DNA from 2 places in the Microbacterium sp. B35-04 genome. Region 2 is predicted to be linked to the other one. Evidence: riboswitches for the same ligand, from Rfam matches in the RefSeq annotation. Region 2 holds a riboswitch; the other holds the start of a gene.
The links. A riboswitch is a leader RNA that binds a small molecule or an ion and turns the genes downstream of it on or off. The one in region 2 is predicted to bind thiamine pyrophosphate.

Region 1: linked by a shared signal. The riboswitch ahead of thiM (hydroxyethylthiazole kinase) and the one ahead of B1729_RS19850 (ECF transporter S component) in region 2 are both predicted to bind thiamine pyrophosphate.

What each region holds. Positions count from the first base shown of each region.
Region 1 is NZ_MWLP01000139.1:698-4,098, forward strand. Features, by position in the region: partial or broken gene thiD (bifunctional hydroxymethylpyrimidine kinase/phosphomethylpyrimidine kinase) at 1-292, opposite strand, end outside; gene thiE (thiamine phosphate synthase) at 289-969, opposite strand; gene thiM (hydroxyethylthiazole kinase) at 966-1,784, opposite strand; TPP riboswitch at 1,775-1,869, opposite strand; gene B1729_RS19925 (DNA polymerase III subunit gamma and tau) at 1,934-3,401, shown strand, end outside.
Region 2 is NZ_MWLP01000137.1:2,544-5,944, reverse strand. Features, by position in the region: gene B1729_RS19860 (aldo/keto reductase) at 1-221, shown strand, start outside; gene B1729_RS19855 (D-alanyl-D-alanine carboxypeptidase) at 314-2,107, opposite strand; TPP riboswitch at 2,146-2,257, shown strand; gene B1729_RS19850 (ECF transporter S component) at 2,248-2,892, shown strand; gene B1729_RS19845 (ABC transporter ATP-binding protein) at 2,895-3,401, shown strand, end outside.

The DNA of each region.
Region 1 (3,401 bases), on a different contig from region 2:
TCCCGATCTTCACTGCGTCGATCTCGACGTCATCCGACACGGCGTCGAGCTGCGCGACGAGGAACGCCGTCGGCGGCACATGCACCTCGCGCACGCCGCGTGTGTTCTGGGCGACGAGGGCGGTCACCACCGCCATGCCGTAGCCGCCCAGCGCGGCGATGGACTTGAGGTCGGCGTGGATGCCCGCGCCGCCCGTGGGGTCGGTGCCGGCGATGCTCAGCACGCGCGGGATCGCGTGCCCGCGATGCGGCGCCTCCTCGACGGCGGGTTGCGCGACGAGCGCGCCGCTCACCGCGCCACCTCCTGGGCCTCGAGCGTGAGCGCGTCGGCGGCGCTGCGGAGGGCGCGCGACGCCGCAGCGGGATCGTCGGCTCCGCAGATCGCCGAGACCACCGCGACACCGGCTGCGCCGGCTTCCCGCAGCGGTGCGACGTCGCTCAGGCGCACTCCGCCGATCGCGACGCAGGGCACCCTCGTGCTCGTCGCGAACGCTGCGAAGCCGTCGATGCCGAGCGCCGGCGGGTGGTCGGGTTTGGTGGAGGTCGGCCGGATCACGCCGACTCCGAGGTAGTCGACGGTGCCGGAGAGCAGAGCGGATGCTGCAGCCCGGTGCTCCGGCGAGTTCGCCGTCCACCCGATGACGGCGTCCGCGCCGAGCAGGCGTCGCGCCGTCTCAGGCGGCAGGTCGGCCTGGCCGAGGTGGACGCCGTCGACGCGTGCTCCCGCATCGCGGGCGGCGACCGCGACGTCGACGCGGTCGTTGATCAGGAGCAGGCAGCGGCGGTCGACGACATCCGCCATCCGCACCGCCTGCCGCAGCAGTTCGCGCGCGCTGACGGACTTGGCGCGCAGCTGAACGACGTCGACTCCTGCGCCGACCGCGGCGTCGACGACGTCGAGCAGCCGGTCGAACGGCACGCGGTCGTCGGTCACGAGATGCACCGCGAGGCGCCCGGCGGTGCGGATCATCGAGCCGCGAGCGCGCCCGCGACGCGCGCATCGAGTTCGGCGGGCGCCGCTGCCACGGCGTCGAGCGCATCCAGGAAGGCCACGGCGAACGATCCCGGCCCCTCCGACCGCGCCGCGGCCCGCTCCGAGGCGACCGCGTAGAGGGCGGATGCCGATACCGCAGCCTCCAGCGGGGCGCACACACCGAGCAGCGCGGCCATCACCGCGCCGAGCGAGCAGCCGCCGCCGGTGACGCGGGTGAGGAGCGCGTGGCCGCCGTGGATCCGCACGATACGCTCGCCGTCGGTCACGAGATCTACCGGGCCCGACACGGCGACCACGCCGCCGGACCGCAGCGCGAGCGATCGCGCGGCGCCGGCTGCGGCATCCGTGCCGTCCGTGGCATCGACGCCGCGACCACCGGCGCCCTCACCGGCCAGCGCAAGGATCTCGGAGGCGTTGCCGCGGATGATCGCCGGACGGTGCTCGAGCAATTCGGCCGCGAGAGCCGTGCGCACCGGGAGCACACCGACCGCGACGGGGTCGAGCACCCACCGCGACGTGTGACGAACGGCCTCGCGGGCGGCATCGCGCTGCTCGGCGGTCGGGGTGCCGAGGTTGACCAGCACACCGTCGGCGACGCCTGCGAACAGTCCCGCCTCACCCGGGATGTCGCACATCGCCGGCGCCGCGCCGACGGCGAGGAGGGCGTTGGCGGTGAAGTTCGTCACCACCGCGTTGGTGATGCATTGCACCAAGGGCGAGGCCTCGCGCAGCGCCGTCAGCCCGGCGGCGGGGGAGAGGGTGGACAGGTGGTCTTCGGCGCGCGCGTTCATCGCGACATCCCTTCGCTCGCATGATCGAGATCAGGTTCGACGGGTGTCTTCTCAGCCCGCCGCGCGGGCACCCCGTGTCACTGCCGAGCAATCTAGCAGGCGGCGCGAGCGGCCACCGCGATGTCGGCACCACGCCGTAGGCTGGGGGAGTGACCACCGCCCTCTATCGCCGTTACCGACCCGAGTCGTTCGGCGAGATGATCGGGCAGTCGCAGGTCACCGAACCGCTCATGACGGCGCTGCGCAGCGACCGGGTCGGGCACGCGTACCTCTTCTCGGGCCCTCGAGGCTGCGGAAAGACCACGTCGGCGCGCATTCTGGCGCGCTGCCTGAACTGCGCCCAGGGACCGACCGACACGCCCTGCGGCGAGTGCGACAGCTGCGTCGAGCTCGGCCGCGGCGGCGGTGGCTCGCTCGACGTCGTCGAGATCGACGCCGCGAGCCACAACGGCGTCGACGACGCCCGCGACCTGCGCGAGCGGGCCGTGTTCGCCCCGGCCCGCGACCGGTTCAAGATCTTCATCCTCGACGAGGCGCACATGGTCACGCCGCAGGGCTTCAACGCCCTGCTCAAGCTCGTCGAAGAGCCGCCCGACCACGTCAAGTTCATCTTCGCGACGACCGAGCCCGAGAAGGTCATCGGCACGATCCGCTCGCGTACCCACCACTATCCGTTCCGCCTGGTGCCGCCGGCGGCCATGCTCGAGTACGTCGAGCAGCTGTGCGGGCAGGAGGGCGTCGACGTCGAGCGGGGCGTGCTGCCGCTCGTCGTGCGCGCCGGCGGCGGCTCCCCGCGAGACACGCTGTCGCTGCTCGACCAGTTGATCGCCGGCTCCGAGGACGCGAAGGTCACGTATGCGCGCGCCGTCGCGCTGCTCGGCTACACGCACGCCGAGCTGCTCGACGAGGTGGTCGACGCCTTCGCCGGCTCCGACGCCGCGGCGGCGTTCGCGGCGGTCGACCGCGTCGTGCAGACCGGTCAGGACCCGCGCCGCTTCGTCGACGATCTGCTCGAGCGCCTGCGCGACCTCATCGTCGTGTCGGCGACCGGTCAGGGCGCTGCCGCGGTGCTGCGTGGCGTGTCCGCCGAGGACCTCGCGCGCATGCAGCGTCAGGCCGACGCGTTCGGCACGTCGCGTCTCTCGCACATCGCCGACCTCGTCATCGCCACGCTCGATGACATGACCGGCGCGACCTCGCCCCGGCTCCAGCTCGAGCTCATGGTCGCGCGCGTGCTCGCGCGCGGAGCGGGCAGTGCGCCTGCGGCGGTGCCCGCGGCTGCGCCCACCGCTACCGCGACGCCCGCCGCCGTGAGTGCGCCGGCCGCCGCGCCCGCGCCCGCTCCCGCTGCCACGCCGACCACCGCTCCAGCGCCCACCACCGCGCCTGCGCCGACCACCGCGACACAGTCCGCGGCGCCGACCACCGCGCCCGCCGAGCCGGCGCCGGCCGGACCGGTCACGCTCGAGCGGCTGCAAGCGGCCTGGCCGCAGGTGCTCGGCCACCTCGAGAACGTCAGCCGCTCGTCGTGGATGCTCGCGTCGGGTGCGCGCACCGCAGCGCTCGACGATGACGTGCTGACGCTGGCGTTCGCCAGCCAGAGCGACGTCGCCAAGT
Region 2 (3,401 bases):
CGCTGTGGCAGCACCTGCAGCGCATCGTCGCCGTCTGTCGCGCCCACGACGTGCCGCTGCCGGCTGCAGCGGTGCAGTTCGCGCTGCGGGAGCCGGCCGTCCGCTCGGTCGTCGTGGGCGGGAGCCGACCCGAGCAGCTGCGCCGGAACGCGGAGCTGATGGCGGTCGACATCCCCGGCGCGCTGTGGGACGACCTGGCCGCCGAAGGCCTCATCCGCTGACGAAGGGAACCGGGCGAGACCCGCACGTACGGCGACGCACTGCTGCGCAAGGGCGTCGTCGGGCATCCGTCCGCCGGCTGACGAGCGGGGCGTCAGCCGTTGAGGCCGAACAGGTCCAGCGGGTGCGTGAGCCGCCACCACGGCGACGGGTCGGTGATGTCGGCGGCGAGCTGCAGGTCGACGGCGGTCTCATCGAGCGGTCCGGTCACGGTGAGCGAGCCGATCACGTCGCCCGCGTCGCGGCTCTCGTCGAGGTCGTAGGCAGGGGTGACCGTGCCGCTGCCGCCGTTCCACAGGATCACCGACGCATCGCCCGAGGTGATGACGTCGACTTCGTCGCCCCACAGGGTCTCGACCTGGCCGGCGACGGTGTTCGCCGTGACCGAGGGCTTCAGCTGCAGCTCCGCCTCGAGCTGTGCGTAGATCGCGCGTGAGGCGGCGAGCCGGGCCTCGTCGTCGGGCTGACCCAGCACCGAGGCGTACAGGCGCACCGTCGTGTCGCCGACCGTGATGTCCTTCGCCGACAGCAGGTTCCAGGCATCCAGCGTTCCCGTCTTGATGCCGACGACGCCCGGATCGGCGAGCAGGCCGTTCGTGTTCTTGACGTTTCCGGCGCCGGGCAGGTCGACGGACTGCTTCGCGACGATCTCGGCGATCACCGGATGCGCGAGGGCCTTCTGCGCGAGCACCACGAGCGCCTCGGCGCTGGCGGTGTTGCGAGGGTCCATGCCCGTCGGCTCGAACACGGTCACGCCGGGCACGCCGTGTGCGGCCAGCCAGGACGATGCCGCCGAGGCGAAGACGGCATCCGAGGGCCAGATGCTCTGCGCCAGGCGGTCGGCGTAGTTGTTGGCGGAGCCGACGAGGATGCCCTCGAGCATCTGGTACTCGGTGAGGGAGCCGTTGACCGGCACGTTGAGGGCCGATTCGCCGTTGCTGAGGTACTGCCAGTAGCGGGAGCGGTCGGCCGACGTGAAGCGGAACTCGGGGCCCTGCTCGCCCAGCGCCAGCGGCATCTCCTCGAGGACGACGAGCGCGGTCACGACCTTGGTGATGCTGGCGATCGCGTCGGGATCGGCGCTGGACGCGAGGGCGCCCGAGATGCCGGCGACACCTTCGGCAGCACTGCCCTCCGCGGGCCACACCGGCGCGGCGGCGGGAGCCGCGATCGGCTGGACCTCCATCGCGATGACGGTGGGGGCGACGGCGTGGAGCGGCCACAGCAGCGTCGTCGCCGCGTAGGCCCCGAACGCCGCGGCGATCGCGAGCGTGGGAACGACGACACCAGCACGCAGCGGCGAGCGTCGAGGGGCGTCGGACAGCAGGTCGGCGTCGACGGTGACGTAGGGGGTGGCGGCAGCCGCCAGATCGCCCGGAGCCGCGGCGCGGCCGACAGTCGTCTCGTCGACCCAGGCGAGCGCCATGCGACCGCCGGCTGTCGCGGCGCCCTCGACCCGGTCATCGGCGGCCTCGGGGAGGGCGGTGTGACCGGTGGGATCCCAGGTCGCGACAGGCACCGTGGGCTCGGGGACGAGCCCCGGGATCACCGATCCCGTCTGCGGCGCGGCCTCGAACATCGGCGCCGCCTGAAACACGGGAGCGGCCGCGACCACCGGCGCCGCCTCGAACACCGGCGCCGCCTCGAACACGGGCACCGTGGGGCTGGTCGCAGCGTGATCGCCCAGCGGCACGGTGGCGATCGTCGACGGGATGGCCGGCACGTCGTCCGGAGCGGTGCTGCTGCCGGGCGGCGTCACGACCGTCTCGCCCGTGGCGACGGTCAGGATGCCGCTTTCCGAAGGGTGGGACCCGGGAGCGATCGGCACGTCGCCGGTCTGCGCCCGGCGCGCGCGGCGCGTGGGTACAGGGGCGTCGTCGAGGGTCATCCACCCAAAATACCCGTCATCGCGGCGGTATACTGACGTCACACAACCACGGGAGTCCGGTGAGCCGGGCTGAGAGGAAGCGACCCACGCTTCGACCGTCGAACCTGATCCGGATCATGCCGGCGCAGGGAGGAGTTCTTATGCACACGTCCACGTCCGCATCCACCCCCGTTGCGGCCACTCCGCAGAGCGCGCGCAGCCTGCGGTGGCGGGTCGTCGACATCGTCGTCGCCGCCGTTCTCGGCGTCGCCATCGGGCTCGTCTTCTGGGCCTGGAACACGGTGGGATACGCGTGGTTCACGGCCATGGACGGCCTCACGCCCGGCCTCGGCGGCCTCGCCGTCGGCATCTGGCTGATCGGCGGCGTGATCGGCGGTCTGGTGATCCGCAAGCCCGGCGCCGCACTGCTCGTCGAGGTGATCGCCGCGATCGTCTCGATGCTCATCGGCAATGTTTGGGGTGTGTCGACCCTGCTGTCGGGCCTCGTCCAGGGCCTCGGTGCCGAGCTGATCTTCGCCGCCTTCCTGTACCGCCGCTTCACGCTCCCCGTCGCCATGCTCGCCGGCGCCGGCGCGGCAGTGGGCGCCTGGGTGTTCGAGCTCTTCTACGGCAGCTCGCCCAACATTCTCAAGACGCTCGAGTTCAACGCGATCTACCTCGTGTCGCTCATCGTGTCGGGCGCTCTGCTCGCCGGTCTCGTCGGCTGGCTCGCGGTGCGGGCGCTCGCGGCCACCGGCGCGCTCAACCGCTTCGCGGCAGGACGCGAAGCGCGCCGCGAGGTCTGACGATGGTCGCGACCGGCCCGGCTCGCATCACCGCGGCGGGCTGGGGGTGGCGCTACGCCGGACGGCGGGCGCCCGCCGTCCGCGACGTCTCGTTCACGATCGAGCCGGGGGAGCGTGTGCTGCTCCTCGGCGCCTCGGGCGCCGGCAAGTCGACGCTGCTCGCCGGCATGGCCGGCCTCCTCGGCGGCGCCGACGAGGGCGACGAGACCGGCTCGCTCCTCGTCGACGGCGAGCGGGCGGAGGCGCACCGCGGCCGCGTCGGGCTGGTGCTGCAGGACCCCGACGCCGGCGTGGTCCTGTCGAAGGTCGGCGACGACGTCGCCTTCGGCTGCGAGAACCTCGGGGTGCCGGCCGCCGACATCCCGGCGCGCGTGGCTGACGCGCTCCAGGCGGTCGGGCTCGACGTGCCTCTTGCCCGGCCGACGAAGTCGCTCTCGGGAGGGCAGAAGCAGCGCCTCGCCCTGGCCGGGGTGCTCGCGATGCGCCCCGGTGTGCTGCTGCTCGACGAG